3 regions of the Shewanella sp. MF05960 genome follow, and region 2 is predicted to be linked to each of the others. Evidence: predicted binding sites of a transcription regulator. Region 2 holds the regulator's gene; each other region holds the start of a gene.

Region 1 (11,249 bases), on a different contig from region 2:
AAATAAGCCAACATCTAATTTGATCCCAGAGGCATCCCAAAATTGACTGCTTTTATTGACAAGATGAGCGTATTGGGCGTTCACATGTGCAAATAACGTAATATCAACACCGCTATCCGCTAATTGATATCCATCAATCTGCCCGACATTAATGCCACGGAAAAACAGAGGTGTGCCCACTTTAATTGAACCTAATTGCGTATCGACTAGCTGAAATCTCACAGCATCAGTTGGTACGTTTGCATCTAAGCGAGCATGGTTTTTAGCCGTGAATACATCAGTGGTTAACGTTTCTTTTCCTGGGATTACCCCGATATAAGGACCAGTGAGTAGGGTTTCAGGTGCGTTGATACCCGCAAGTGATATTTGCGGCTCTACAATAAAAAACTCACTGTCTACGCGACTAAAATGAGCCGCATAATCACCATAAAGATAAGCTTTGGCATTAAGTATTGTTAAGCTTGGGTCAAGTTTAACGTGTGATATTTCACCTATTTGATGGCCTTGGTATCGTATCGCCGCTTTGGGTGTCACTTTCGCGCTGACAGGTAAGGTGAGGTCAATCACTTTGGCCTGCATTAACGCTAAAGACTGGTTATCGTATAAGCGTAAATTCGTCTTGGTTTCGCTTGCAGTATTACCGTCTAAATGCCCAAGGGTTATACCGCCATTAATAGCACCTTTAAGTGGCGCTACATCTATATTCACACCAGCAAGACTTGCATTGATGGATACGGCATTGTTTCGCCAAAACACCGTATTGGCTTTGATTAGCGGTGCAAACTTTTTGTCGATGTTAATATCGATATTGAATTTATCTGTTTTAGCCTGCCAATTGATTTTAGCAACGGCCCCAATTTGCATCTTTTTGTAATAAATAGGCGAGCCTTCCACTAAATCAGCACCATCAATACTGTTTAAGGTTAACTGGGTCATTTGTTGTTGCGCGTATAAAGATTGCGCGGTTGCTAAAGACTCATGTAACGCTAAGGTGCTGTTTGCTTCAACCAAAGCCTTACTTTTAGCAGGAACAAGGCTAATAGCGCCTTCTAACATAGTGGTTAAGTCTCGCGTCGTTACATTAACTCCATCAAGGGAGGCATTGATGGCCAATGCACTTTCTGGCACAAAAAAGCTGCCTTGAGTGACGAGATTCTTAAATTCAGGCAGAATCTCGATTTGATATTCAACGCTTGTAAAGTCATCACTTAAGTTAACGCTAACCACTTGGCCGATGGGCAATTGCTTATAACGTATTTGCGCGCCATTGCTCACCCCTGTGTGAGTGGAAGCCACGACAGTTAAAGCCAGTTTATCAGCACTGAGTAGGTCAGGGGCTTGTGAGGCAAGGGTGAATTGCATTGTTTCTGTTTGCGGTTGAGTACCCGGTAATACACTAATGACACTCCCCGTGATTAATCGGCCAACATTTTTCATGCCTTTAAGCGACAGCTCAGCTCCGCTTAACCAAAAACGGCTATCAGGGGTAATGAGTTCTTTATAGTGATGATCAACACGAACGGATAATTCTACTCCGTTTTTTGTCAGTTGTTTTTTGTCAACATTACCGACAGTGATGCCCCGGTATACGATGGCAGTCCCTTCGCTAATATCTTCAGCATCAGCAGTCAATAGTGTGAACATAACACCACCTATAGCGGTTTGTTCATCTTGAAATAATGGGTAAGTATCGCCGTTCTTCGCCTTAATTGTTTCTGAGCCACTGTCGAAACTGATACCACCGGCTAAAATGGAAGCAATACTCTCAGTGTTAACTTTAATGCCTGCCAGTGATGCATCAATCTTTAATCCAGACACATTCCAAAAGCGGGAGTCTTTGTGCACTAAGTGAGTGTATTGCTCTTGTACAAATGCACTAATGATAATTTGTTTATTACCGTCAAGGCGGTAACTGACCACACTACCCACAGGCACTTGGCGGAAGAACACCGGTGAACCCACATCAATAGAGCCGAGTTTTGGGGCTTTTAGCTCAATCATAATACCTTCGCTACCCGGTAAAATTGCCGGCGCTTCGCGCTGAGCTTCAAACTCTGTAGCCGAGCGGCCATCACCAGGTTGAATAGCAATATAATTACCTGAAAATAAGGTATCTAAGCCTTCAACACCGGTAATGCTTGCTTTAGGTTTTACAAGCCAAAACAAAGTATTTTGATTTAAAAATGGATCAGCACGGTAGTCCATCACAACTTTAACGTTAACACCTTTCAAATCGTCATCGATCCCGATATCAGACACTTTACCCACAGTTAACCCTTGGTATTTCACTAAGGTTTTACCAATGTCGATGCCTGCTGCACTCGGGAAATGGATTACAATTTCAATGCCAGACTCTTTGATGCTTTTAACGCCAAGCCAGGCGCCTAAAATTAACGCGACCACGGGCAATAACCAGATTGGCGAGAATAATTTTTTCTTCACAACTTTAGGTGATTCAATTTGTGTCATGTTTTTTTTCCAAGCGGTCCCAGAGTAAACGAGTATCAAGCACTTTAGCGGCCAGTTGTGTTAGTAAAATAACTAACGCAAAAGCCGTCGCTGCAGGCGCAGGTTTAGCATCAAGTAATTGCCCCATATTAACGAGTGCAACGGTTAATGAAATAACAAATAAGTCGAGCATCGACCAACGGCCAATCCATTCAATAATATGAAAACCAACCATTAATTTTCTTTTTGAAATAGGTAAGTTAAAGCTAATAGCGGCTAAGTATGTCGCCAGGCCAAATATTTTTAACCAGGGCACTAAAATACTGGCCGTAAACACAATAATAGCAATCGGAAACATGCCTGTTTGGACGAGATGGCTTATGCCGCTAAAGATGGTGTCATTGGTCACAACTCCACGGTTTGTTAACAGCGTAATAGGGTAGATATTGGCTAGCACTAATAAAATAGTGGCGGTAACAAGCAACGCCCAACTTTGTTGTACGCTGGCGTAATTACGTGTCGATAACGGACTAAAACAGCGACGGCAATGGCTATTGCTCGTGACATTGAGCTTTTTACACACGGAGCATAAACATAACCCTAACTGATTACCTTGTAGATGTGTAGGTGCAGTTACCCCCTGCTGTGTAACGACCTCAACGGGCTGCTCAGATGTTGATGATTGATCAATGTTCATCGACATAACTCCACATGTGTTCAAGATTATATTCTCGTTGTAAAAATAAAATAATGACAAATAACATGGTAAAGCTAAACGTGCCCATACCAAAATACACATCTGAAAAATCGGATAATTGAAATGCTGACACTAAAAAACTGATGACATAAATTTCAAGCATGGTCATTTGTGCAATTAACCCCTGATTTTTGAGTAATGTAGTATAAATGCGTTGCCAAAAAGATCGCTGTAGTTTTAACTTTACGATAATAACTTGCGTTAAAATTGATAAAATTAACACTGCAGGCGCAATCACAGCGGCGACTAATACGGCTAATCCCACCACCCAATATCCTTGTGTCCATACGGCAATGGCGGCTTCTATTACTGTGGTGGTGCGGATACTGCCTAAAAAGTGAATTTCCAATACTGGTAATAAATTCGCGGGGATAAAGATAAACAATGCAGCAAGGCATAAAGCTAGCATGCCATTAATAGAGCAATAAGGTGAGTCATATAATACCGTATCGCAACGCGGGCAAATAGCCCTTGCACTTGAAGGCAATGCACGCTTTGTGACTGCCAGATCACAAGACCGGCATAAGATGATGGAATCGTGGTCATCTAGTTCATGCATCAAAAGTTTTTAATCCATAGTCATACACGGTGTTATAAATGAAGCAAACACTTGCTAGGTCATCTTTTTGACTCAAATGACGGCTGATAAAATACAGCACACAATCTATCTGCATTGCCTGATAATATCAGAATAATCAGAACACTTGCATCATAAGTTAATAGTATGAGATTCTATGTACTGTATATAAAAACAGTGAGGATAATATCATGGCAGTGATTACCCAATTTGTCGTGGTCAGAGAAGGGGTGGAAAAGATGACATTCACATCGAAAAAGGAGGCTGACGCCTACGATAAGATGCTTGATATTGCCGATAACCTACTTCCTTTTTTAACGCAAGCAGATTTAGGGCTTGATGAAAATAAGTGCGAACAACTCGCATTTTATCTAGCAAACAATAAAGATGAGCTTTCTAACTTGCTAAAAGGCACAGTACAGGTTAAAACCCCTCCTGCAGCAAAAGTAAAAAAAGCGTCTGCAAAAAATACATCAGCGGAATAACGACGTTAATGCCCATAGTGAGCATGAGCGCCAGAGTTAAGGAACAAGAATGAAAACCGAATTTTACCAAACATTAAACCGCCAAGCCCAAGCATTGTTAGAAGGCGAAGACGATTTAATTGCGGGCATGGCTAACTTTTCAGCATTACTTAATGATAATTTAACAGACCTTAATTGGGCGGGATTTTACATTAAGCGTGCTGACCAATTAGTATTAGGCCCGTTTCAAGGTAAAGTGGCTTGTACTCGAATTGCGATGGGTAAGGGCGTATGCGGAACCGCAGCGGCTTTAAATGAAACCCAGCGTGTTGCAGATGTGCATCAATTTGATGGTCATATTGCGTGCGATTCGGCGAGTAATTCAGAAATTGTCATCCCGGTTCGCCGCGGCGAAGAGGTTGTGGCCGTTCTAGACATCGACAGCCCATTATTGAATCGTTTCGATGAAGATGATCAAATTGGCCTAGAAATGATGGTAAAAAGTTTCGAATCTTGCCTATTTGCTCAAATAGCGAACAAATAAGACTAAATCATGGTCGCATTCGCTGCGGCGGGCTTTATAATACGCAGCTGCACGCATTTGTACTGGATTTCATTGTTAGCGATGATTTAAGCTGATAGTCAATTCGGTTAAATTGTTAAGGTTTGTTTCAATGACTTTAGCAAACAGGCGGATAGTGATAATTTGTACGTTGAGCTTTAACGATGAAGCTTGGCGAAAGATGAACGACTGCATGGCAATTAATGCCGCTGAACCAGTCCCTTTATTAACGTGGAAGTAAAAATGGAATCAACAGACAAGTTGACCGACACCAACGCAATTTTAGCGTATTTATATGAAACCTTTCCTTTATGCTTTATTGCTGAAGGTGAAACTAAGCCATTAAAGATTGGTTTGTTTCAAGATTTGGCTGAACGGTTAGCTGATGATTCTAAAGTCAGTAAAACACAATTACGTGTTGCTCTTCGTCGTTACACAAGTAGCTGGCGCTACCTAAAAGGTGTTAAAACCGGTGCAAAGCGTATCGATTTAGATGGCAGTGAATGTGGTGAGTTAGAGCAAGAGCATATTGACCATGCTCAGGCGACGCTAAAAGAAAGCCAAGAAAAGGCTAAAGCTAAGCGTCAAGCTCAAGCACCTAAAAATGCCCCAAAGAAGCCAGTGAAGAAAGCCGCACCTAAACGTGCTCCAGTGAAAAAAGAACGTCCAGCACCTGTCGCTGCGCCTGTTGTTAAACTTGAGCCTGCAAAGCTTGAAGAGTTAAAACAAAAGCAACGAGTGAATGTTAAGTTAGGCGCGACACCGGTTCCTGGTGTAGTAACTGATATTAACAAAGAAGATGTGCATGTTCAGTTAGACACTGGCTTGACCATCAAAGTACGTGTAGAGCACATACTATTATAGAAATTTAAGGAGTACTTGTTGATGCGAAAACTTACCTTGGCCGTGTCGATTGCCAGCTTATTTGTCGGCTTTTCGGCGTGGGCAATATCACCAACGATTCAAATCAGCGAGTTACCCAAGCTAGCACAAGAGCCACAACACAAAGTGGCTAGCAAGCGAGTAACGACTTTATTTACTCGCTCGCACTACCATCGTTTTAATCTTGACGATGCTTTTTCTGAACAAATTTACGGACGTTTTCTCGAGCAACTTGACTATCGTCGTAATGTGCTCACAGCAGAAGATATCGCTAGTTTTGACCAATACAAAAATCAATTTGATAATATGGTGGCTTCGGGTGATATAAGCCCTGCATTCACCATGTATGATTTGGTGCAAAAACGTCGTTATGAACGTTTCGCTTATGCATTAACACTTTTAGATAAAGAGTTTGATTTTACCAAAGCAGGCGATGCCTATGAGTTTGATCGCGAAGAAGCGGCTTGGCCAAAAGATGACGCTGAAGTTAATGAATTATGGCGTCAACGCGTTAAGTACGATGCGTTAAATCTAAAGTTAACCGGTAAAACATGGCCTGAAATTGTTGAAGTGTTAGAAAAACGCTACAACAATGCGATTAAACGCTTAAGCCAAACACAAAGCGAAGACGTGTTTCAAAGTGTGATGAATGCGTTTGCTCGCAGTGTTGAACCCCACACCAGCTATTTATCGCCTCGCAATGCTGAACGTTTCCAAATGGAAATGAACTTAAGCCTTGAAGGTATCGGTGCAGTGCTGCAAATGGATGACGACTACACCGTCATCAAAAGTCTTGTCGCTGGCGGCCCTGCAGCAAACAGTGAAAAATTATCTCCTGAAGATAAAATTGTCGGTGTCGGTCAAAAAGATAAAGATATTGTTGATGTTATTGGCTGGCGTTTAGATGATGTAGTCGACTTGATTAAAGGCCCAAAGGGCAGTGAAGTTGTATTACAGATTTTACCTAAAAAGGGTGGCGCAAATGCTAAACCTTTTGAAGTCACCATTACACGCGACAAAATACGTTTAGAAGATCGAGCGGCAACCTCTAAAGTGGTTGAACCAAAAGACGGCCAATATGCCAATCGCAAGGTCGGTGTGATCCAAATTCCTGGTTTTTACATGAATTTATCGCAAGATGTTGCCAAAGAAATTACCAAACTTGAACAAGACAACGTTGAAGGCATCATTATTGACCTTCGTGGTAATGGCGGTGGAGCCCTCACTGAGGCCACGTTATTAACCGGTTTATTCATTGATATGGGGCCGGTTGTTCAGATCCGTGATGCTAATGGCGGTGTCAATCAAAACCGAGATAACGATGGTAAGAGTGCATATAACGGCCCGTTGACTGTGATGGTTGATCGTTACAGTGCTTCAGCCTCTGAAATTTTTGCTGCGGCGTTACAAGATTACGATAGAGCCCTTATTGTAGGGGAGTCAACGTTTGGTAAAGGCACAGTCCAGCAGCACAAAAGCTTAGGCAGAATTTATGATATGTACGAAAAGCCAATCGGCCATGTACAGTATACCATCGCTAAATTTTACCGTATTAATGGCGGCAGTACTCAGTTAAAAGGTGTAACGCCAGACGTTCGTTTCCCTAGTGCTCTAGAGCCAGGTGAATATGGTGAGTCTGAAGAGAAAAATGCATTGCCATGGGACAAAGTACCCGTAGCGCAATACAGCACACTAGGTAATATTACACCAAACTTAATCAGTAACTTAGACGTGAAGCATAAAGCACGTATTAGTACAGATACAGAGTTTAGTTATATCTATGAAGATATTAACGAGTTTAAAAAGCATCATGATGACAAAACGATTTCACTGGTTGAGAGTGAGCGTATTGCTTCACGTGAGTCTGATGATAAACGCGCTTTAGACCGTGAGAATGCTCGTCGTACTCATCAAGGTTTGCCAGTAGTTAAATCGCTTGATGACATTGAAACAACGGATGACAGTAAGTTACCTGATGCATTTTTGGATGAAACGGCATATATCACATTAGATATGGCTGATGCAGAAAAACTGGCTAACGCTAGTACTAAATAAGTCACAACGTAATGACAAAAACGCGCTTAGGCGCGTTTTTTCTTAATAAAATTAATATCGATATGTTTTACCGAATTTAACGAACGGTGTAACTGCCTGGTTATATTTGTTTAACGGTACGATAAGCACTGCGACATCAATGAGTTTGTTCGAAAAGGATCCTGTATGAGCCAAGCACAAGAAAAACACCTAAAAAATTATGCCAAGCCAGTATTCACCATTACCCATGTTGATCTTAATGTCATTTTAGATGGCAAAAACACCAAAGTGACAGCGACAAGTAAAGTGATCCGTAATGGTGATCACCAACACGAGTTGGTATTAGAAGGTGAGCAAATATCATTAAGCTCGGTTAAATTGAACGGTGTGGCTGCAAATTATCGCCAGCATGATAACCAGTTATTTATTACCACAGATCAAGCTGAGTTTGAGCTAGAAGTGATTACCTTGTTAGATCCTGAAGCAAACTCAAGCCTTGAAGGTTTGTACATGTCTGATGGCGCTTATTGCACTCAATGTGAAGCTGAAGGTTTCCGCCGCATTACCTACTTTTTAGATCGCCCTGACGTGCTAGCCATTTATACCGTTCGTATTGAGGCCGATAAATCAGCGTTTCCTTTTTTATTAAGTAACGGTAATTTGGTCGACAAAGGCGAAATGCCGCGCTCTGGACGTCATTTTGTTAAATGGCATGATCCATTTCCGAAACCGAGTTACTTGTTTGCCCTTGTCGCGGGCGATTTTGATGTATTAAATGACAGCTTTACTACGCAATCAGAGCGCGAAGTTAAACTTCAAGTTTTTGTTGATAAAGGTAATTTGCACAAAGCTGATCATGCAATGGCATCATTAAAAAAATCGATGAAGTGGGATGAAACACGCTTTGGCTTAGAATATGACTTAGACATTTATATGATTGTTGCTGTTGATTTCTTCAATATGGGCGCGATGGAAAATAAAGGTTTGAATGTGTTTAACACTAAATACGTCCTTGCCGACACAGCCAGTGCCACGGATGATGACTATCACGGTATTGAGTCGGTTGTGGGTCATGAATATTTTCACAATTGGACGGGTAACCGCGTCACTTGCCGCGACTGGTTTCAATTAAGCTTAAAAGAAGGTTTAACGGTATTTCGTGACCAAGAATTCAGTTCAGATGTTGGTTCACGCGCAGTGAACCGTATTCAAGCGATTCGTGTCATGAAAAACCAACAGTTTGCTGAAGATGCAGGACCAATGTCGCACCCTATTCGTCCAGAAAGTGTCATCGAAATGAACAACTTTTATACTGTAACGGTATATGACAAAGGTGCTGAAGTGATCCGTATGATGCACACCATTCTAGGCGAAGAGGGCTTTCAAGCTGGAATGAAGTGTTATTTTGAGCGCCATGATGGTCAAGCTGTCACTTGCGATGATTTTGTCAATGCTATGCAAGATGCCAGCGGTAAAGACTTAACCCTATTTAGACGTTGGTATAGTCAAGCGGGTACACCTGTGGTGACGGTAACCGATAAGTTTGATGCTGATAAAGGTGAATATCATTTAACGGTTGCTCAACAGGTTGTCTCTAAAGGGGTAAAAGGTCAAACGTTACACATCCCATTTAGTATTGAGTTGTTAGACAGTGCAGGGAACTCGTTAGTTAATAAAGTATTGGATGTCACTAAATCCATTCAAACATTTGTGTTCGATGAAATAAGCTCTGCACCAACACCTTCTTTGTTACAGGATTTCTCAGCCCCTGTTAAATTAGTTTATGACTTTACCATTGAAAAGCTAGTGCATTTAATGCGCTATGCAACAAGTGAAGTTGCGCGTTGGGAAGCATCGGTGCAATTAGTCAGTCAAACGATTTGGGCTAACATTGCCCAGTTGCAACAGCAGCAAGTGATGACCGTCGACAGTCGAGTTATCGAAGCATTTAGGGGTATTATTTTAGATGTTAATATTGATCAAGCGCTTGTAGCTGAAATCTTATCTATCCCATCTGCTTCAGCGCTAATAGAACAAGTTGATACTGTTGATTTAGACGCCCTTGCAAAAGCCAGAGAATTTGTCGTCGAAGAGTTAGCCACCGCATGTGAAGATGAATTATTAGTACGCTATCGCGAGCTGGCTAATATCGATGATGCAGGTGCTCGTGCATTTAAGAATATAGCGCTAAGTTTACTGTGTCAGGTATCTGATGTGCATGAGAGCTTGGTCGAAAAACAATATTATGCAGCGCAAAATATGACTGATTGCCTTGGTGCATTAAAGGCAGCGGCCACCGCACAACTAGCTTGTTTGCCTGCTTTGTTAAGTGACTTTGAATCGAAATGGCACTCTACGCCATTAGTCATGGATAAATGGCTCACCTTGCAAGCGCTTATCAATAGTGATGATGTGATTGAGCACATTAAACAGCTAACTAAACACAATAGCTTTAGTTTCTCTAATCCCAATAGAGTGCGTTCATTAATCGGTGCGTTTGCAGCAGCGAATACGTATCAATTCCATCGTGCAGATGGCGAAGGTTACCGCTATTTAACTAAAATCTTAGTTAAATTGAATAAAAGTAACCCACAAGTTGCCTCGCGAATGATTACTCCGTTAATCCAATTTGCTAAATTTGACGTTAAAAGGCAGGAGTTAATGAAGCAGTGTTTGCAAGAGCTCAAAAATCTGCCCGATTTATCGAAAGATTTATACGAAAAAGTCACTAAATCGTTGGCTTAATAGTTGTCGTTTTACTGTCATCTTATTAAGATTAACGGATGACAGATTAGACAATAAGAAAGGAGAGCTTGCTCTCCTTTTTTGTGGAGAAAACAATGGAATTATACTTTTCTTTGAATGTAAGTTACGACGCTTTTTTACCGTACTACCAAGGGCTTGCTGAAAAAGTAGAAGTGCGTGATCAGCATGGAAGAGTGTTGCACATCAATGGTAAGTATTTTAGAACATTTCTAACCCCTCAAGGGATACAAGGTAAGTTCAAATTATTGTTAAATAATGATGGGAGCTTTAAATCACTGAATAAAATTTAGAGTATATACTCCAAACGTTTGATTGATTCATGTTATGGTAAAGTGAATAAGATGATTATTTATAAGTGTATGAAAATAAACTTTTTTCATTAGTGGTTCATTCTTTGTAAACATTTCTATTATCTCAATTCAAATATAAGCGTGTTTTTTTCGATGCTATTGAACCGGACATCGTTCATTTTCTTAAACATTTTCTTTTTTTTGACCTTGCTCAATATAGTTAAATGCTGTAACAATGGTGTTGCCTGTGGGCTAACAAGATGTTGGTTTTAATTCCTATAACAACTAATCCAACAGGTTACGGAGATGAACTAAAATGAATATTGTTAAAAAAAGATTTAACAAGTCGGCTCTCGCTTTGGGGGTGGTGTCGGCATTATGTTTGGGTATGAGCACTTCAGCCTCAGCAGTTTCGTTTGATTGGGGTGATGTTCAAGGAACATTTGACTCAACATGGACAGCAGGTGCA
Region 2 (11,249 bases):
AGGTAAAAAGCCTTCGTCAAAGCCGGCAAATATTCCGTAAAGCCCTAAACCAAACAATAACGTACCGGGAAAATCGATAATGGCCACCATTAGCATACTGCGGTTAATTCGTGCTAATGCTGTTTGTGTTGTTTCTTGAGTCATAAATTCATCCTTGGGTGTACTCCTTGTGTAACACTAATTATTCAGACATCGATTGTTAATTTGAGTTCAAATAATGACGTAAATACAAGATGCTAAATGTTTATGCTGCTGGGTCCAATAGCGAAATAATCGAGAAAAACCCGCCTTGCGGATCATTGAGTACCGAAAAACGTCCCACATTAGGGATGTCGGTAGCGGATACGCACACGGTCGCACCCAAACTTTTTGCTTTAGCGAGCGCGGCATCGCAATCATCAACTGCAAAATAGTTCATCCAATGCGCTGGCGCATCGCCCCATTCTGCCGTCATTTCCATCATGCCGCCAACAGCTTGCTCACCCACATACCATTCGGTGTATTCAAAATCGGCCATATCTGCAAGTTTGGTTTGATAGCCTAACACCTTACTATAAAATGTTTTAGCGGCTGCGGTGTCACGACAGGCTAACTCAACCCAGCATAAGGTATTAGCTTCTTGTGCCCGTTTTATGCCTATATGATCTTGCCCTTGCCACAGTGCAAAACGGCTACCTTCAAGGTCGGTGCATAATGCCATGTGGCCTGCGTCCCCAACCGAATGTGGCCCAGCTATCACTTGTCCGCCAGCTTGTTTAACTAATTCAGCGCTAACATTGACATCATCAACGGCAAAGTAGACCGTCCAGTGAGTGGGCAACGCCAACATATCTTCTGGCATTGGGTACATTGCGCCAATATCGTCACCCTCAATTTGCAACATTGTGTAATGCCCTTCAGGCATTGGCATATCATCAGCTCCCCAACCAAATAATGCTTGATAAAACGCTTTACCCGCATCCCAATCGTGCGTAGCCAGCTCAATCCAGCATGGTTGCCCTTGTTGATATTGTTGTACTTTCATTATTGTTGTCCTGTCGAAGTCACAATTACTGATAGGTAATAGTTATAAGTTAAGTTGATATCACCCAAAAAGCAAAAAGCCTTCAAACGAAGGCTTTTTTTAAAATGCACTGTGCAAATCAGCTTATTTAAATACCGGTAGAATATCGGCCATGGCCAGTAAGTGACAGGTTGCGGTAATCATACCAAACAGCACAACGACAGCAATCAGCGGTGTACCGCCTGGGACTTTAAAGCCAGTAGAGTTTGGATACAGTTGACGCACTTTATATGCTAACAGGGCTGGCACTATCACAGCCCACACGGTTGCGGCTAATGCGGCAAAACCAATGGCAATAATAAAACCATTAGGAAATAATAAGCCCAAAATCGTTGGTGGAATAAAAGTCACTGCAGCGGTTTTAACACGACCTGAACGCGAGTCATCAAAGCCAAATAAATCGGCAAGATAATCGAACAAACCTAAAGTCACCCCTAAAAACGATGACGCTACGGCTAAATTGGCAAATAACGTCAGCATATTGTTAAGCCACTGACTTGCCATCGCACCCGATAAAGCCTCAACCAGCACCCCAATGTTGCCACCCTTGGCAATCACATCAGCAAATTGGCTACGCGGAATATTACCCATGGTCGCGATAAGCCAACACACATAGATAATGAGGGCGATGCTAGTGCCTACGACTATCGCTTTGACAATGGTATTAGCATCTTTACCATAGTATTTAACTAAACTCGGTACATTGCCGTGGTAGCCAAAACTGGCTAAGCCAAAGGGAATGGCAGCAAATAAATACGGCAAATAACGGCTTTCACCGTCTGGTGACACTAACTTAGTGGTGTCGATTTCAATCAATAAATTACCTATTGCTAAAAAGAAGGTAATCACCATACCGCCGAGAATAATGGTGGTAATACGATCAACCGCTTTAGTGCTAATCAATACGATGAACGCTAACACTGCCGCAAACACTAAACCGGCAACACTTTGAGGTAAGGTTACGCCAAGTGCCGACAAGCTATGATTAACAATAGAGCTGCCACCACTAATATAAGCATAGGTCAAAATGTACAAGACAAACGCAATGGATACGCCGTTAATGACTCGCCAAAATTGACCTAATGTTTCTCGGGTTAGCGTATCGAAACTGGCCCCAGGCTCAAAATGCAAGTTAGCTTCTAGCAGCAATAACCCCGACATTAACATGCAAAACCAGACACCTAATAGCATGGCAATTGAATAACCAAACCACATTCCGGCACCCACAACTGGCAATGAAAACATGCCAGCCCCCACCGTGGTGCCCGCAATAATCATCGCACCGCCCAATAGAGACTTCCCTTGCGGACGGTGCTTTGCAGCATTCATATGGTTGGCCATTAATGTCCATGCTCCGCGTGCACACTATCAACAATGGTTTGTCTTACTGATGAGCTCAATAACTGGTTTGCATAATCGCGAATTCTAATCACTTCAGACCGATGCTCAACACTGCATAAATAGCCCAGTTCTTTTAGCTTAACGCTTAAGGTGTTATAGAGTTTTTTGTCATAAAACTCTGGCGCTGTGATGCCATGCAATGCACCTAAACGCTGTGCTAATAAGTGACTATCAGTTTCAAGCTCTGAGCGTTCTAAGTCAGGCTTTATCGCTAACAAGTTAAAGATAATGGCATAACGCTGTAACGTTTCGCTGATAGTTTCTGCTAACAATAATAATTGCGCAGTGTACCGAGGCGTGACTTCAAAATGTGCTTCGCCACTGAGTAAGCCTTGTTCAACCATAAAGTCCAAAAGGCTGTCGATATGCTGTGGCACATCGTCAATACCCATAAATAATTCAGCTTTTAGCAACGGATAAAAATCCATCACGACGGCATGAATTTTTTCGCGGTCACAAATATCATATTGCACTAAACAACTGGCAATTAACGACGGAATCGCCATGACGTGAATGATATTGTTGCGGTAGTAGCTCATGGTGATAGCAATTTTTTCATCAACAGAAATAATTTCACCAATGGCATCTTTCGTGCTGACAAACTTATTCAGTGATAAACAATGATCAACAATCGATTTACCATTACCTTCTGCAACAGAAGCATAATTTGTATAAGGTACCGTTTTCAGCATCGCTAAATACAAATCTAACTGACGTTCTAACAAGCTGCGCTCTAATGCATTTCGCTCAGAAGCTAGCAAGACTAAACTGGTTAATGTCACTGAACTCGCAGCGGCAGCGCCGTTAATATTAGTCATCACACGGTTAGCCAATAAGTTAACTGATGGCGTAAACCAAGTCGGTTTTTGCTCTGGGTCTTTGGCCACTTCTTCACGCCAATCTGGAGCTTGTTGATTTAAAAAGTTTTGTAGATTAATCGGCTCACCAAAATTCACATAACCTTGGCCAAAATTACCTAATTTACGAATGGCACCAAACACTTGCCACACTGACTCTTTTTGCTTTTTCTTGCCGCTTAACTCTTTGTGATAAGTGGCGACTTCCATCACATGGTCATAACCTAAGTACACAGGCACAAGCGTTACAGGTCGCTCAATGCCGCGCAATACACTATTGATAGTCATGGCTAACATGCCTGTTTTAGGGGCAAGTAAACGTCCGGTACGAGAACGGCCACCTTCAGTGAAGTATTCAACCGAATAACCTTTAGCAAACAGTTGGTCTAAATACTCACGAAACACAGCAGTGTATAGCTTGTTGCCGTTAAAGCTACGGCGGATAAAGAACGCGCCACCACGACGGAACATCGGGCCTGCTGGCCAAAAGTTTAGGTTAATTCCCGCAGCGATATGCGGTGGCACCATGCCCTGATAATACAAAATATACGACAGTAGTAAGTAATCCATATGGCTGCGATGACACGGCACATACACAATTTCATGACCATCATGGTGTAATTGGCGGATTTGTTCAGCGCCTTTGATATTGATACCACTGTATAGCTTGTTCCACAGCCAAGTAAGGAAGCGCTCAGCGATACGGATTAAACTGTCTGAATAGTCCGTGGCAATTTCATCTAAATATTCAACAGCTGTTTCACGGGCTTTTTCAGGTGATACTTTCTTGTTAATGGCTTCTTCTTCAATCGCTTTTTTGATTGAATCCGACTTAAGCAACGAAGCAAAAAACATTTGTCTGTTGGGCAACTGCGGGCCCGTCATCACTTTACGTTGACGACTGAAATGCACTCGAGCTACACGGGTTAATTTGTGGGCAATACTTTTATCAAATCCATGCTCATCTGCCATATAGCGTAAAGATAATGCATTAGAGAACTGGACAAAGTTATGTCTACCAAGAAACAAAATCATTAGCCATTTGCGTAACCACGTTGGGCTTTCACGCTCAAGCACTGCCGCCTTCATACTGTCGTCTTCTTTACCAGGCGTGCGCCCCCAGTACAAACTCACGGGAACGAGTTGAATATCCAAATCCGGACGTTGACGATGAAGCGCCAATAAACTGGTGAAGCTATCGATAAACTTTTCACCACTTTCGCGTTTACCAAAGAGTGGCTTACGCCCCTCCAAACACACAATACGTGGCACTTTTAAGCCATCAACGATGAGTGGGTCATATGGACTCGGCATTCCAAAGCCCTCAGTGATTTCGCTTAGCGCAGCGGCATCACTGATTGACTCTGTTTTCATGACATAAACCAATGGTTTATTTGGATCTAAATTAAGATCATCAAAAGGGTCATGCGGGACAACAATGGTTTGAACCATCGATTTCTGTACCCATTTTAATGCACGTAAAAATATTGAATTTGGTTTTGACATAGTTACTTTCGCAATATAAGCCACTGTAATATTGCTGCATAGGATACCAGAAACCACCCTTGATACACTATCTGGCTGTTTTATCTTTACTTTGTGAACAGTCCCTAACTGAACAACTCAATTAAAATATAGAATGAAACTGATATAAAACATACTGATAGGCAACAATGCCGTAACAAAAAACAAAAAACGGTTGGTTAATACTTGCGCGAACAAAAACACTGTATATAATGACAGTCACTGTATAAAAAGACAGGAATCATCATGAGACCGTTAACGCCGCGCCAAGCAGAAATTTTAGACTTAATTAAAAACAATATCGCCGAAACAGGTATGCCACCGACTCGTGCTGAAATTGCGAACCGTCTTGGCTTTAAAAGTGCAAATGCTGCCGAAGAGCATTTAAAAGCACTCGCCAAAAAAGGCTTTATCGAGATCATGCCTGGCACTTCAAGAGGTATCCGCTTACCTCATGAAGAACAACAAGAAACAGGATTGCCGCTGATTGGCCAAGTCGCTGCTGGTGAACCCATTTTAGCGCAAGAGCATGTAGAGCAATATTATCAAGTCGACCCAAACATGTTTAAACCCGCAGCCGATTTTTTACTGCGAGTACGTGGCGACAGCATGAAAGACATTGGCATTTTAGAGGGCGATTTACTTGCCGTTCATAAAATGCAGCAAGCACGTAATGGCCAAGTAGTTGTGGCCCGCGTTGAAGATGACGTCACGGTGAAACGTTTCGAGAAAAAAGGCAATGTTGTCTATCTACATGCCGAAAACGAAGCATACACCCCGATTAAAGTAGACTTAAGTTGCCAAAGCCTCACCATTGAAGGGCTTGCCGTTGGCGTTATCCGTAATGGAGATTGGTTATGAACAAACTAATGGGCACTGCCCCGCGCCACCCAGGTTTATGGGCAGATTCAACAGAAGCAGAATTGTATGGCAACCAAACCATTCAAACATTACAAACCGTCACTCAAGGTGAGTCTGAGTTAGGGCAACTGTGCAGCCAGTTAGCAACCTTAAGCCGACAAGGACGCTGGATAGTGCTCATTAGTCCTCCGCATATTGGTTATAAGCACATGCTGGCAAGTGCTGGTGTAAGAATGGACCGAATCTTACTAGTACACACTAAAGATGAAGTTGAAACGTTATGGGCAATGGAAAAAGCATTAACCAGTGGCACTTCAAGCGCTGTGATTACCTGGACGAGTTCATTAGATGCTCGTGACAGTCGCCGTTTAGAAATTGTCGCCAAAAGTGCACGCGCTTTAGGTGTGGTAATTGAAGATGTGAATACTCACTTACCTGAAAAACATCAAATCGTTAATCCAACAATGCCTTCTGCAACAAGTAATTTTTCAGCATTTCATTAAGTACGAACCCTTCAACACCAAGCCCTGCATCCAATTCAGGGCTTTTTTTTACCTTTTTTCAGCCAATTAGCGAACAAAGTGATCTTGATCAATGTTTAATCTACAAGTAATGTTGTTAACAAGGATGAAACATTTTTTATCTTTTATTTGACGTAATTTGGCAGATAACACCGCCATCGATGGGAATACGTCAATACAATTTGATTAGTTCAGTCGTAGGTACAAGTGTGGTGTTCAGCTAACAATAAAAGCGTAAACTGCCAGTTTACAACCACCAAGTTACTTTGAGGTCATCAAACTTTTTTGGGAACCGAAGAGTTTGCATAGAGCAGAGACTTACTGTGTGACTCTTCTTTGTAGTTGCTATTTGCAATTAGCAGAGGAGAAGTCTTGTGAAGCAATGGTGGTATTGTTTATTGGTTGTGCTGATAGCACTTCCGCTTGGGGCTGCAGAAATGCCCCTCAACATGACTCAAGGCGTGACAGATATCAGTGGTAAGGTTTACGACCTCCACATGACCATTTTATATATCTGTTGTGCTATTGGGCTAGTGGTGTTTGGGATCATGATTTACTCAATGATCTATCACCGCAAATCTAAAGGCGCTGTCGCGGCCAATTTTCACGAAAGTACTAAAGTGGAAATAGCCTGGACAGTCATTCCGTTTATCATCTTAATTGCTATGGCAATTCCTGCTACTAAAACCCTGATTGCAATGGAAGACTCCAGCGATGCGGATCTGACCATAAAAATTACGGGGTCGCAATGGAAATGGCACTACAGCTATTTCGATAAAGACATAGAATTTTACAGCACACTCTCAACTCCAAGAGAACAAATTGATGGTGATCAAACCAAAGGTGAAAACTATCTACTCGAGGTAGATAAGCCTCTGGTATTACCGATTAATCGCAAAGTGCGTTTTTTAATGACCTCAGATGATGTAATCCATTCTTGGTGGGTACCGGCATTTGCCGTTAAAAAAGATGCTAATCCCGGTTTTATTAACGAAGCCTGGACGCGTATTGATAAACCAGGGATCTACCGTGGTCAATGTGCTGAACTTTGCGGAAAAGATCATGGTTTTATGCCCATAGTGGTCAATGCGCTTTCTGAAGCAGATTTTGATAATTGGCTGATTGAGCAAAAGCAAATGGCTAAAACCGAAGCCGCAGCAGCTGCGGCCTCGATGTCGCAAACCTTATCTCTTGCCGATTTAAGCAAACAAGGTGAACAAGTGTACCTTGCTCGCTGCGCAGCCTGTCACCAACCCAATGGCGCGGGTCTTCCTGGCGTATTTCCATCGTTAATCGGTAGTCCGATTATTAAAGGCCCTGTTGAAGATCACCTTAATATTGTGATCAACGGTAAGCCCGGCACAGCGATGCAAGCCTTTGCTAAGCAGCTATCTGCTCAAGAAATTGCCGCAGTCATAACCTATGAGCGCAATACATGGGGTAATAACAGTGGCGATGCAGTGCAAGCAGCAGACGTAGGTAAATTTTCAAGTAATGGTACCGCAGCACCTAATGCAGCGGCAGCAAAAGCCAACACAGCAACAGCTATGGTTGATAATACTGCTGATACGCTAGCCGAAACAGTCAACCAAGCTGCTGAAGCCGTTGCAAAAGCCGTGGCGCCAGAAGATTTATCTGTACTCACCATGGAACAGCTTATGGCTGAAGGTGAACAAGTCTATGTCGCTACGTGTGCAGCGTGTCACCAACCTACTGGCGCAGGCATACCTGGCGCATTCCCCTCACTCATTGGCAGCCCAATAATAACTGGACCAGTAAGCGGGCATATCGAGATGGTTATGCACGGCAAACCAGGCACAGCAATGCAGGCTTTCAGTGCTCAACTTAGCCTACAGCAAATTGCCGCTGTGATTACTTATGAGCGTAATGCATGGGGAAATAACTCAGGTGATGCTGTTCAAGCTGCGGATGTGGGTAATTTTTCTAGTAACAGTGCAGCTTCACCAAAGCCCGCAGCACAAGCAATAGATACAGCTACCGCTGTCGTTGATACTGTTGCAGACGCGGTAACCGATGCGGCTAATCAAGCAGCCGAAGCCGTTGGCAAAGTCGTCACACCAGAAGCATCACCCACACTCACCATGGAACAGCTTATGGCTGAAGGTGAACAAGTCTATGCCGCTACGTGTGCAGCGTGTCACCAACCTACTGGCACAGGAATACCAGGCGCATTCCCCTCACTGATTGGCAGCCCAGTAATAACAGGGCCAGTAAGCGGGCATATCGAAATAGTGATGCATGGCAAACCCGGCACGGCAATGCAGGCATTCAGTAGTCAGCTCAGCCCACAAAAAATGGCTGCGGTGATTACGTATGAGCGCAATGCGTGGGGCAATAATTCTGGCGAGGCAGTTCAACCTGCCGATGTCGCTAGTCATGGACAGTAGGGGAAAACCAATGAGCACAACAACGCACGATACAATCGGCACTGCGCATGATGAGCATCATCACGGTGCCCCTAAAGGGCTAATGCGCTGGATACTGACCACCAATCATAAAGACATTGGATCTTTGTATTTATGGTTTAGTTTCATCATGTTTTTAACGGGTGGCGCAATGGCAATGGTCATCCGCGCAGAACTCTTCCAACCGGGTTTACAGCTAGTTGAACCAAACTTTTTTAATCAAATGACCACAGTTCATGGTCTGATTATGGTGTTTGGCGCGGTAATGCCAGCCTTTACCGGGTTAGCAAACTGGCTAATACCTATGATGATCGGCGCGCCAGATATGGCGCTGCCGCGCATGAATAACTGGAGTTTTTGGATTTTACCTTTTGCTTTCACCATGTTGCTGGGTTCGTTATTTATGGAAGGCGGCGGGCCTAATTTCGGCTGGACATTCTACGCACCGTTATCGACGACTTACAGTCCAGACTCTACTGCATTGTTTGTTTTTTCCATCCATATTATGGGGATAAGCTCAATTATGGGTGCGATTAACGTAGTGGTCACCATTGTGAATATGCGCGCGCCTGGCATGACATGGATGAAGTTACCGCTATTTGTATGGACCTGGTTAATTACCGCATTTTTATTGATTGCAGTAATGCCGGTACTTGCCGGTGCGGTAACGATGGTACTAACCGACAAGTTTTTTGGCACTAGCTTTTTTGATGCAGCAGGTGGCGGCGACCCAGTAATGTTCCAGCATATCTTCTGGTTCTTTGGTCACCCTGAAGTGTACATCATGATTTTACCGTCTTTTGGTATTATTTCGGCGATTGTCCCAACCTTCAGTCGCAAGCCATTGTTTGGATATTCCTCCATGGTGTATGCAACCGCAAGTATTGCTGTTCTGTCGTTTTTGGTTTGGGCACACCATATGTTTACCACGGGTATGCCGGTGTTTGCCGAACTGTTCTTTATGTACTGCACCATGCTCATTGCCGTACCAACTGGGGTGAAAGTGTTTAACTGGGTTGCCACTATGTGGCGAGGCTCAATGACATTTGAAACCCCCATGCTATTTGCTGTCGCCTTTATTATTCTCTTTACCATTGGTGGATTCTCAGGGCTAATGCTTGCCATTACCCCTGCGGATTTCCAATACCATGACACCTATTTTGTTGTAGCTCACTTCCATTATGTATTGGTTACAGGTGCCATCTTCTCCATTATGGCGGCGGCATATTATTGGCTGCCCAAATGGACCGGCAATATGTACAACGAAACCTTAGGGAAATGGCACTTTTGGTGTTCAGTGATCTCGGTCAACGTACTGTTTTTCCCGATGCATTTCTTAGGCCTAGCGGGTATGCCCCGCAGGATCCCAGACTATGCAATCCAGTTTGCCGACGTTAACCAAATTGTTTCCATTGGTGGATTTGCCTTTGGACTATCGCAGTTAATATTTCTGGCGGTTGTACTCAAGTGTATTAAAGGTGGCAAACCAGCAGGTGACAATCCTTGGCAAGCAGCTGATGGCTTAGAATGGTCGATCCCAAGCCCTGCTCCTTATCATTCATTTACCACTCCACCGGAGATTAAATGATATGAACCCAACACCAAAATCAAACCGTAAATTACTCACCATGCTTATATTAGGCTCTGTCGGTATGTTTGGGTTTGGTTTTGCATTGGTACCGCTATATGACGTGCTGTGCGACACCTTAGGGATTAACGGAAAACCCCAAAATAGTGCCAGCAGTTATGACGCGGTGGTTGTTGATAAAAAGCGCACAATCACCATCGAATTTGTGACTCAAGTGCAATCGGGTATGCCATGGGAATTCACCCCAAAAGTGAATCACATGAGTGTGCATCCTGGCGAACTTACTCATGCCAAATTCTTGGTTAAAAACCTCTCTACAAAAAATATTATTGGCCAAGCGATCCCTTCGGTATCGCCAGGTCAAGGCGCTGCATATTTTAATAAGACAGAATGTTTTTGCTTTAACCAACAGCCACTTGCCGCATCAACTAGCGCAGAACTATCCTTGATTTTTTACGTGGACCCAGACTTACCGGCGTCCATTAATACATTGACTCTCTCTTATACCCTTTACGATATCACTGACAAACTCGCGGTATCGGCAAAGCAAGGAGCAGCAAGATGACAACAAAGCATCAAACGTATTACGTCCCAGCTCAAAGTGGCTGGCCTATTATTGGCGCCATTGGCTTATTTTTAATCGCCTTTGGCGCGGGTAACTATATTCAGCAATTAGCCACCGAAAAGACCTCTGGCGGCTACATTTTATTAGCCGGTATCGCTGTGATTATCTTTATGATATTTGGCTGGTTTAAAACCGTCATTGACGAATCAATGGCAGGCTTATATTCACCGCAAATGGACCGGTCGTTTAGACAAGGAATGAGTTGGTTTATTTTCTCTGAAATCATGTTCTTCGGCGCTTTTTTTGGTGCCTTGTTTTACGCGCGGATGATATCGGTACCTTGGTTGGGCGGCGCATCAAATAACGCCATGACTCAAGAAGTATTATGGCCAGCATTTGAAGCCGTATGGCCTTTAATCAAAACCCCTGACGGCACCACCACA
Region 3 (11,249 bases), on a different contig from region 2:
TATTGCCTCACTTAGCACCGACACCACTTTATTAAACTGTTTAACAGCAGCGCCAGAAGCCGTGGCTAAGTTTTCTGCCTGAATTAATAGCGCTTGTGGTAATTGCCCGTGCTCAAAGCGCAGTCGGCTTTCTGGGTTGGCAAATAATTGAGGTTGGGTATCGCAATAATGCGCGACTTGAGTTAATAAGTTGGTTAAATCGGTTGTGTGATCAAGCATGGCTTGCACAGGAGCAATAATGTTATTTGTTTTAAGCTGATTTTGCAGCTTAGAGCAGGTTTTAGATGCTTTTTCTAACCAATCACAAGCCCCGCGTAACGTGGCTTGTGCGCTGGAGAAATCTCTTGCCACAATCGGTAAATGGTGTGCCTCATCGATAACATAAAACATGTCTTCTGGATCAGGTAAAATAACTCCACCACCTAATTCTAAGTCAGCAAAAAGCAAACTGTGGTTAGCAATAAGCACATCCCAGGTATCAACATCTTCACGTGCTTTATGAAATGGACAGTTGTGATGTGCTGATACTTGTCGATGACAACTGTGCTTGTCACAACATATTTGCTGCCATAAAAAGTCTGGGATGGGATGTTGCAGGGTGTCAATTTCACCGTTCCAACGTTTTTGATGGAAATCTTGATGCAGTTTTTGCAGTTCGTTTATTTGGCTTTGATCTGGCTTTGTTTGCCACATGGCCATTTGTGAGCTGTCTTGATTGCCTATCATGGCTTCAAGTTTGGCCAAGCACACGTAACGTTGCCGACCTTTAACTAGACCAAATTTAAAGTCAACGCCAGATTGTTGTAAAAAAAACGGCAAATCTTTGTGGAGTAACTGTTCTTGTAATGCAACCGTTGCAGTGGCAATACAGACCTTTTTCTTACTGGCTAATGCTAATGGAATGGTGCCAAGAATATACGACAGTGACTTACCAATCCCGGTACCTGCTTCAACCACAATAATCCGCCGATCTTTGTCATACTCTCCCGCTAAGGTTTTTGAGATTTCAGCTACCATGTAGTTTTGTTCGCGACGAGAACGAAATTGCGGCATAGCATTAGCAATTTCTTTATAAATGGTGCGAATTTGACTTTTTATCGTATCCGGTAGCATAGAAGTATGATTTCTGCGTGGTCTGAATTATGCTGTACATAATAACAGTGAATTAGCATGCTACGAAGTAATAAATAACATTGAAACATTTACAGCCGCAATTAAAACATTCTACCCATGCTCGTCAAAGCATATCTGCATTGCCGCGAGTGAAGGGCAGAGTATTGACTCGCCATGCGATATATCGTCAGGGTCAGCTGGTGTTGCAATATTATTTAAAAACCGCAAATGGGCCAATTTTAGTTGAGTTGCATCACAGTGAGGTGATTTGTTTTTGTCGTCAGCAAGATTTGGATGTGTTAACTCACAAAGTCGATTTTACGCTCAAGGCAGAGTCTATTGGGTTAACCAGTTTTGCGCATGAACCCGTCTGTGCGCTGTATTTAAAATCTAACAGCCAATTAAAAGGGCTGACTAGGGTGGCTAATGATGTCGGCATTACGCTATTTGAAGTCGATATTAGACCCGAGCAGCGTTATTTAATCGAGCGCTTTATTGCCCTTGATATTGAATGTGTGGGGGAGTATCACAGTACAAATCACGATACCTTATTGCCTTTAATGTCACTGGAACGGGCTCGAAAACCCGTAGCTGAACCAACCGATGTTGAGATTAGTTTATCAGTAATATCGTTAGATTTTGAATGCAGCTTTGATGGCGAACTCTATTCAGTTGGGTTATATGGCGAGCAATACCAATGTGTGTTTATGGTTGGCGAACCGCAAAATGATAGCCATGATTTTATTGTGTGGGTAAACGATGAGGTCGAACTTATCCGTCATCTGATTGCCTGGTTTGAGCAATACGACCCTGACATTATTATTGGTTGGGCAGTGGTCACTTTTGATTTAGCTTTATTATATCGTCGCTGCATTGTACATCATATCCCATTATTAATAGGCAGAGGTGGCACAGAATTAAGCTGGAAGGTCGCGGATAAATTTAGGCCCGAAACACTCTCGTTACCCGGGCGCGTGGTGCTTGACGGCATTGATTGGTTAAAAGCGGCATTTTATCAATTTGATAGTTTTTCATTAGAGTTTGTATCAAGAAATCTGCTCGATGAAGGTAAGGCTATTGAACATGTCGAGAATCGCGGCCAAGAAATTACCACGTTATTTCACACCGATAAAAATGCACTGGCATTTTATAACATCACCGACAGCCGTTTAGTGTGGGATATTTTTGAAAAAACCCAGTTGATTGACTTTGCGATTGAACGAGCAAAATTGACAGGTTTAGAGTTTGGCCGTGTCGGTGCCTCGATTGCGGCATTTTATCATTTATATTTACCTCACTTACATCGCAATGGATTTGTTGCTCCAGCACATCCTGCCAGTCAAGGCCTTGAAAGCCCCGGCGGTTATGTCATGTCATCTGTCCCTGGTCATTACAAAGACGTATTAGTTTTAGATTTTAAAAGTTTGTACCCATCAATAATTCGGACTTTTTTAATTGACCCCAAAGGATTAGTGGAAGGCTTACGCTTGGCCGAACAAGGTGATAATACTTCAACCGTGCCAGGTTATTTAGGTGCACATTTTGCGCGAGATAACGCAATTTTACCTGGTTTAGTTGCCAGCCTAGCAGCGCAAAGAGAAATGGCAAAAATAGAAAAAAATGCGCCGTTATCGCAAGCGATAAAAATTATCATGAACTCTTTATACGGTGTATTAGGCTCAAAAGGGTGTGTATTCCATGATGCGAAGTTAGCCAGTTCAATTACCATGCGCGGTCATCAAATTATGAAATTGACCAAGCAATGGATAGAAGAATCAGGTTATCAAGTTATCTATGGCGATACCGACTCCACTTTTGTTTGGCTTGGCGAAAATCATGGGATTAAAGACATTAATGCCTTGGGGTTGCAACTCGCAACCAGCATAACAACACGCTGGCGTGATTGGTGTGAGACTGAATATCAATTAGACAGTTTTCTAGAGTTAGAATTTGAAACTCACTTTGATCAATTCATTATGCCGACGTTAAGAGGGTCTGATGAAGGCAGTAAAAAACGCTATGTCGGTGCTTCATTAGGGGCGGACAGTAAGCTTAAATTGACGTTCAAAGGCATGGAGCAGGTGAGAAGTGATTGGAGCCCTATCGCCCGTAAGATGCAATTTGACTTATACGAGATGTTTTTCAACGGTGAGGATGTTATCGATTACCTTCGTCAAGAGTTAGACGCGCTAAAAAAAGGTGAAAGAGACTCTGAGCTCATCTTTAAAAAACGTTTACGTCGTCATGCTGAAGACTACACTGCAAAATCATCTCCCCATGTCAAAGCGGCAAAACAATTGGCACAAATACAGGGTACATCTAAAGCAACAAGGAGAGGGCATCAAATCAGGTATTGGATGACGACAACAGGCGCTCAACCTGTCGAAGCAGAACCCAATAATATTGATTACGAATATTACATTAGTAAACAAATACAGCCGATTGCTGAACCTATTTTACAGTTGTGTGGGCAACGATTTGATGCGCTAGTCAATGATCAACTCTCGCTAATTTAAAACTTAATAATGTCGAAACTGGTAATATGGCATTGTACCCTCGTCACACTTTCCTATCGCAAACATTGTGCGATTTTATGTTTACCCCAAAGCGACATGCATACTCTATATGTAAATATGCAAAATCAATACCGCAGCATTATCTATACTTATATTGAGTCGAACAAACCATCATCAAGGTCAATTATTCACCTAAATACCGACCGAAAAAGTACCTCAATCTCCTTTGTTTTGTATCTTAAATGTAATTGTTAACAACTTATCGACAAACCCTATTGTTATAAATGTTAAATTTTCATTGCTTGCAACACCATTAGAAAATCAGCCCTAGCATAAAAAATCAGTCTGCAAAACAGGATGTTAAGTTTTTTATTTTTAAGTTCCCTAATTTATCAAAATAAAACAAAAGTTCTATAAACCTATGCTTTTAAATGTTTTTATTTTTTAGTGTCCATTTTAGTTAACAGGAATGGAGATCACATTTGATTAACTTTTGCGCTTACGGTACTTCAATTGTTGATTAGTTGTATCAAATGTGATTTTATTGCATACGTAAATGAGTGGTTGTGATGATTTTTGTTACATCCCCTCATAGAACTAACACCTAAAAAGGTAGTTAGTATTATAAGAAAGATATAAAAGTCCAGGGAGATAGACAATGCATAAGAATATTCTAGCTAAATCGGTGCGTTTAGCACTGATCGGTGGTGCTGCAGCGGCAGCGTTAAGTGTACCTGCTGTTATTGCAGCAGAAGAAGATGGTGCAAAAGTAGAGCGAATTGAAATTACAGGTTCTCGAATTCGTAGAGTTGATATCGAAAATGCATCACCTGTTGAAGTAATTAACGCTAAAGACTTTAATGACATGGGACGCTATAGTGTTGCAGATGCCTTGCGTTCTTCTACATTCAATAGTTTTGGTTCTTTAGTTCCTTCTTCAGGTAGTAGTGCTCAATCTCAAGCTAGTGTTAACTTACTAGGTTTAGGTTCTTCAAGAACACTAGTTTTGTTAGATGGTGTTCGCCTAGCTGCTTCACCAACACTTTCAGGCGCAGCTATCAACATTAACCAAATACCAATGTCTATTGTAGAAAGAATTGAAATTCTTAAAGATGGTGGTTCAGCGGTTTACGGCTCAGATGCAATCGCTGGTGTAGTAAACATTATTACTAAAAAGAATTTTGAAGGTCTGAATATTACTGGTCGTGTCGCCCGTCCTGATGATGAAGGTGGTGATGGACATGATTTCTCTGTCACTACAGGTATCAGTAGTGATAAAGGCAACATTACATTCTCTTTTGAAAAACAAGTTCAAGAGCCTATTTTTGATCGTGACCGTCCATATACAGCTCCTTTTGCTGAAGACGCTGATGGTAATGGTATTTTAGACTATAATTCTTCAGTAGGTATCAGTTCTTATGGAGCAAGTATCAAAAACCCTTATACAGGTCTTTGGGAGGCTTCGCCTGAGTGTGAAAATCTAGCCAATACTGTTGATGGTTTTGTTGGTGTTTTAGAATCTGGAGCTAACCAATATTGTGGTTTTGCATACTCTGGTGTGTCAGCTAACCAAGCTTCAACTGATCGTCAATCTATATTTGTTAACGCTAACTATGAAATAACTGATGATCTTCGTATGAAGTCTCGTGCAATGATTACGCAAAACAAGTCATTTGGTCGTTATGCTCCAGCAGCAGCTGGGTGGGATGATATCCCTGCAAATTCATTACATAATCCATATGATGATACTACTGACGGACGTTTTCGTTGGTATCAGCTTGGTAACCGTGATGGTAATGTTACTGATTTGACACAAGATTATATGGTTGGATTAGAAGGTGACTTTGGTGAAACTGCCGTATGGGAAACTTTTTATCATCACAGTAACACTAATAATAAATCAGTCGGTGAATATTATTTAAGCTATGCAGGCTTATATACAAACTTGTATTTGGATATCCCGTTAGGTGACGGTGTTGACAATATGAAGACAACAACACTACAACAGGATGACTATACCCTAGACCAATATTATGTAGGTGTGAGTTTTGATGGTGGTGAGTTACCTGGTGGTGCGATTGGTCATTATGTTGGGGCTGAAGCTGCAAACATTAAATATTCATCTACAGTTGATGCACAATCTGAGGTCGGTTTAGTTGGGGGCTCAGCCGGTAATTCATCTGGTAGAGACCGTGATACATGGGCTGTATTCTATGAAGGTGTATTCCCACTAACGGATGAATTAGAACTGGGTATTGCTGCACGTTATGATGACTATTCAGATTTTGGTACCAATTTAGCGCCTAAAGTTTCATTGACTTACAAGCCGATAGATGACTTGATGTTAAGAGCATCATACGGTGAAGGGTTCCGTGCACCTGCATTGGAAACTCTTTCTCAAGCAGATAGCTTTGCTGCTGACTATGCCAATGACTATGTTTACTGCCGATCTCAAGGTATCGCGGATGGTGACTGCCCTGAATTACAATACGATACTACTCGTCAAGCAAACGCTGAGTTAGATGCTGAAACATCTAAAACAATTAACTTCGGCGTAGTTTGGAGTGGTGTAGAAGGACTTAGTGTAACCGCTGATTTCTATAACGTTAAAATTGATAATGCTATTCGTTTTGTACCAATTCAAGATATTGTCATGATGGAATTATTAGGCTCTGCTAACCCAGATGCAGCTAAGATTACTGTTGATCGTACAACTGATGGAGCTAGTCAACCTATATTTAGAACTTCGACTATTAATGGTCCTGGTTTGGAAGTTACTGGTACTAATGTAAACGTAACGTATTTATTAGAAACATCTTCTATCGGTGATATTAGATTTAATTCTAGTACCAACTATTTCTTTGAATATAATTCTGATTCGTATGTTGGTGGACCAGTGCAAGATCAAGGTGGTTTCTCACTACAGCCAGAATATAAAACTCAGTTTACAACAACGTGGATGATGAATGATCACTCACTTGCTTGGAACATTGATTATATTCCTTCTACAAGTAGCTATGAAACGCCTACCTCTGACAGTAGCGGTAACTTAACTGGTTCATTGTCTACTAATGGTTCTAATGATAGCTTTATGACCCATAACTTGACTTACTCATATGATGCAGGTGCTTATGGTAAATATACCCTAGGTGCTCGTAACATCACTGATGAAGATCCAGTATTTGATAGTAATGGTCAATACGGTAATGGTTATGATGCCCTATATAGTTCAGGACATATTGGTCGTTCTTATACACTAGCAGGTGAATGGAACTTCTAATCTTAATCAATATTGTTAGATAATAAAAACACTGGTTAATTTTATTAATCAGTGTTTTTTTTAGGTTAAAAAAGTAAAACTAATATGCAAAACTTTAATCAGAATGAACTTTTTTGATTGATATATCACATATCGATGATATTTATCCTAAAAATTATAATAGAAACTTTTATAAGGAAAATTTAGTGTGACTCAACATTGGACTGAGTATTGGCGGCAAGGGCATACAACATCATTTGGTGATTCATTATCTAGTAATTATGAAGGTATATTACAGTCCGTTTGGGAGAATACCTTTTCTATCTTGCAAACTGATTTTATAGCGGTAGATGTCGGCACAGGTAACGGTTCAGTTCCTTTATTATTAAGAGAATCACTAAGGGCTAGCGCAATAGTCGGCAAGGTGTATGGGGTTGATCTTGCTGAAGTGCAATTATCTGAAAATAATAAGAGTGAAAATTCAACAATTGAAATTGAATTGATATCAAATACAGCCTGTGAATCATTACCTTTTGCAAATGATTCAGTAGACCTTTATATGTCGCAGTTTGGGTTTGAATACTCCGCTATCGAGTTATCACTAAAAGAAGCTTCAAGAGTACTTAGAGCGAACGGTCAATTTTCAATTGTTTTCCATCATGATAATTCAATGATATTGAATAGAAATAAAAAAATATTAAGTTTTATTGATTTACCACAAACAAGTGAGCTTATTGAATATTTAAGTGAAATTGCAATTGCTATGGGACCGATGACAACTGCACATGATATTACACGAATAAAGCAAGATCCTGTTTGTGAAAGTGTGCGCATAAAAATCAACCAATCGATTAAATTTTTAGTTGAATATGATGAGCTATCTGCTCAGGACAGCCAATTAATGACGTTCATTGCTCAGTTTTTTAAAGAAGGGGTATTTTGGCCTTTAGCAAAAAAACAACAATATATCGAATTCATTAAATTACAAATGGATACGTTAAAACTAAGACTTTCGGAGTTGGTTAACGCCTCTTTTGATGAAGATAAATTGGCAAATTTTATCAGTATTTTTAAGCAAAATTTTCTTGAGTTGAATGAGATTAAAGTGTTGAAAAATGAACAGAATGAAGTGTTAAGTTGGTATTTAAATGCAACAAAAAAGTAAATTCGTAGATTAATTAAATAGGTATACATTTAAGCGGTCAATAATTTAGGGTTTTCTATGCTTTTGAATTAAAACGATTATACCTTAAATTGTAGTGCTTTATTATTACAGATTTATGTTGAAAATGTATATTTATTCACCTTTCATTTACATTGGTAGTCTTAACAGCTCTTTCTACTCGTTTTTACGCTTTGCAAATGTTGACACAGGTCAACATTTTGTGAAATGATGCCAACGGGTCTGCGCCTTAGCTGGCGTGGAAAAGGGAAGAAAACTAACAATCACAAGAAAAAGACACACTTAGTCGAATTAACATTGATAACAAATTTTTATCATTCGTTATTTACGCTTTAGTAGAACTTTTTAATTCACTTCAAATTGGTTGGGAACTATGTCCAAGGTAAGCAATAGAACAAAAATCGCTACTGCACTTGTTGGCGCACTGGCTTTAGCGGGTAGCAACTTCGTTGTTGCAGGTCCTCTAGCTGACGTTCAAAAAGCTGATAGCAGCCTTAATGCTGCGTCTGCCGCGTCACAACAGAAAGTCGACAAATATTTTGACCAAGCACAAGACATGCTTTTTGAGTATGGCAGCGTTGCTGACGAACGTGAGTCATTAAAATCATATAATGATTACGTTGCAGGCTTGGTAGCTGATCAACAAAAAACACTTGATTTAATTCAAACTGACATCAATGGCGTTGATAAATTACGCCAAGGTGTTGTTCCATTAATGTTTAAAATGGTTGAGGCTCTAGATCAGTTTGTTAATCTAGATCTTCCATTCAACACTGAAGTTCGTAAAGCACGTGTTGAAAACCTAAAAAGTATTCTTAATACAGCAGAGGTGACTCTTGCTGAAAAATACCGTTTGATCCTTGATGCATACAGCATTGAACGTGAATACGGTAGCTTCGTTGCAGTTCACACTGGTAAATTAAGCTTAGACGGTAAAGAAGTGTTAGTTGACTTCTTCAACCTAGGTCGTGTTGCACTTTACGCACAAAGCTTAGATCAGAAAATAGCATGGATGTATGACGCTGACGCTAAAACTTGGAACAAGTTAGAAGACAGCTACTTACGCGATATTACAAAAGGTATTCGTATTGCTCGTAAGCAAGGCGCTCTAGACCTATTCGCATTACCAATTCCTGCTGCGGAGACTGCACAATAATGAAGAAGTTAATTACATCAGCGCTAGTGGCTGCAACTTTCTCTTTAACAGCCGGTATGGTTTCTGCTGCTGATGCACCGAAAAATATTGACCAGCTGTTACAGCAAGTTAAAGTTGATCGTGCAAATGACGGTAAAACCAACGCTAAACGCGAAAGAGAATTCCAAGCAGAACGTGGCGATAAAGCTGCTCTACTTAAGCGTGAAAAAGACGCTTTATCTGCTGAAAAACAGCGCGGTAAAGATTTAAACCAAGCCTTCTTAGATAACGAGCGTAAAATTGCTCAGTTAGAAGAAGACTTAAAAACTGCTCAAGGTGACTTGGGTGAAATGTTCGGTGTTGTTAAAGGTGAAGCTGGCGATTTCGCTGGTAAACTTGCTGCATCGAATATCAGTGCACAGTTTCCAGGTCGCGATACATTTATTGCTGACTTAGGCGCTCGTAAATCATTACCGAAAATTGAAGAACTAGAACAATTCTGGGAAGCTCAATTATTTGAAATGGTTCAATCGGGTAAAGTCGTTAAGTTTGATGGTGCAGTTACAGCCATCGACGGTAACGTTGTGAATACTTCTATTCACCGTGTTGGTCCGTTTAACTTAACTGCTGAAGGTAAATATGTTGTTTACAAGCCAGAATTAAGCTTGATTCAAGAGTTATCTCAACAGCCTGAAGGTTACCAAGTGAGTGCAGTCGGTTCATGGGAAAATACCACATCTGGTAATGCTCCTTTCTATATCGACCCTGCACGTGGCGTGTTACTAAACATCTTCACTAACAAGGCTAGCCTTGAAGACCGTTTAGAAGCCGGTGGTACAATTGGTTATATTATTTTGGCTCTACTTGCATTAGGTGCATTAATTGCTCTTGAGCGCTTAGTTACACTTACTGTTATTGGCGGTAAAGTGAATAGTCAGCGTAAGAACATCGATAACCCAGGTAACAATGCTCTAGGCCGTATCTTGAAAGTTTACCAGTCTAACAAAGATGTTGATGTTGAGACATTAGAGTTAAAACTGGATGAAGCTATTCTAAAAGAAACGCCAGCTTTAGAAGCGCGTATCTCTATTATTAAAGTTATCGCTGCTATCGCACCTATGATGGGTCTACTAGGTACTGTTACCGGTATGATCGCAACCTTCCAATCAATTCAGTTATTCGGTACTGGTGACCCTAAATTGATGGCTGGTGGTATCTCTATGGCGCTTATCACTACGGTTCAAGGTCTTATCGCTGCATTACCGTTAATGTTATTGCATGCAATCGTTGTTGCGCGTAGTAAGTCTATTGTTCAAGTTCTTGAAGAACAAAGTGCTGGTATTATTGCAGAACATGCTGAGAAGAGGGCTGACTAATGATGCTAATCCTGATGGACGTATGGGATTCCGTCAGGGGCTTCATGGCCTCCGGAGGCGATGTCCTCTGGTTGGTTGCAGCAGTGCTATTCCTAATGTGGGTGTTAATGCTTGAACGTTATTGGTATCTAAATTGGATATCACCTAAACAACATCAAGCAGTAATTGCCTCATGGGAAGCAAGAGAAGAAACAACTTCTTGGCATGCTCACCGTATCCGTGAAGCTTGGGTATCCCAAGCGAAGCAAGATTTGAATGCACGTATGCTGTTAATCAAAACCCTAGTAGCCATTTGTCCAATGATTGGTTTATTAGGTACCGTAACCGGTATGATTTCAGTATTCGATGTGATGGCAGTTCAGGGGACGAGTAATGCTCGTTTAATGGCCGCTGGTATCTCTATGGCCACTATGCCGACTATGGCAGGGATGGTTGCAGCGCTATCGGGTGTTTTCTTTAGCACTCGTTTAGACTCAAAAATGAGAATCAGTTTAGAAAAGCTAAAAGACAGCATGCCTCACCACTAGAGAGAGATTGAACATGGCACGTAAGAAGCATTCCAGTATGGAAGAGGAAGCTCAAATTGATATGACCCCGATGCTAGACATCGTGTTTATCATGCTGATCTTCTTTATTGTAACCACATCGTTTGTTAAGCCATCTGGCT

What was found. The regulator LexA, encoded in region 2, represses DNA repair genes until DNA is damaged. The targets are predictions, from matches to a motif close to TACTGTATNNNNATACAGTA.
Region 1: ACROAE_RS06495 (YebG family protein) is a predicted target of LexA. The motif match lies at 3,943-3,962, and genes of this name have one in related genera.
Region 3: dinG (ATP-dependent DNA helicase DinG) is a predicted target of LexA. The motif match lies at 1,144-1,163, and genes of this name have one in related genera.

What each region holds. Positions count from the first base shown of each region.
Region 1 covers NZ_JBOZPS010000005.1:43,620-54,868, forward strand. The annotation lists gene ACROAE_RS06480 (MlaD family protein) at 1-2,469, opposite strand, end outside; gene ACROAE_RS06485 (paraquat-inducible protein A) at 2,456-3,145, opposite strand; gene ACROAE_RS06490 (paraquat-inducible protein A) at 3,135-3,764, opposite strand; gene ACROAE_RS06495 (YebG family protein) at 3,974-4,267, shown strand; gene ACROAE_RS06500 (GAF domain-containing protein) at 4,317-4,790, shown strand; gene proQ (RNA chaperone ProQ) at 5,052-5,672, shown strand; gene prc (carboxy terminal-processing peptidase) at 5,694-7,745, shown strand; gene pepN (aminopeptidase N) at 7,911-10,469, shown strand; gene ACROAE_RS06520 (DUF2835 domain-containing protein) at 10,565-10,780, shown strand; gene ACROAE_RS06525 (DUF1302 domain-containing protein) at 11,097-11,249, shown strand, end outside.
Region 2 covers NZ_JBOZPS010000006.1:177,641-188,889, forward strand. The annotation lists gene ACROAE_RS08220 (hypothetical protein) at 1-144, opposite strand, end outside; gene ACROAE_RS08225 (VOC family protein) at 245-1,024, opposite strand; gene mtr (tryptophan permease) at 1,148-2,404, opposite strand; gene plsB (glycerol-3-phosphate 1-O-acyltransferase PlsB) at 2,404-4,827, opposite strand; gene lexA (transcriptional repressor LexA) at 5,092-5,706, shown strand; gene ACROAE_RS08245 (cell division inhibitor SulA) at 5,703-6,209, shown strand; gene coxB (cytochrome c oxidase subunit II) at 6,602-8,635, shown strand; gene ctaD (cytochrome c oxidase subunit I) at 8,646-10,241, shown strand; gene ACROAE_RS08260 (cytochrome c oxidase assembly protein) at 10,243-10,806, shown strand; gene ACROAE_RS08265 (cytochrome c oxidase subunit 3) at 10,803-11,249, shown strand, end outside.
Region 3 covers NZ_JBOZPS010000025.1:24,710-35,958, forward strand. The annotation lists gene dinG (ATP-dependent DNA helicase DinG) at 1-1,113, opposite strand, end outside; gene ACROAE_RS18805 (DNA polymerase II) at 1,245-3,629, shown strand; gene ACROAE_RS18810 (TonB-dependent receptor plug domain-containing protein) at 4,288-6,909, shown strand; gene ACROAE_RS18815 (class I SAM-dependent methyltransferase) at 7,097-8,053, shown strand; gene ACROAE_RS18820 (DUF3450 domain-containing protein) at 8,445-9,227, shown strand; gene ACROAE_RS18825 (MotA/TolQ/ExbB proton channel family protein) at 9,227-10,582, shown strand; gene ACROAE_RS18830 (MotA/TolQ/ExbB proton channel family protein) at 10,582-11,109, shown strand; gene ACROAE_RS18835 (ExbD/TolR family protein) at 11,123-11,249, shown strand, end outside.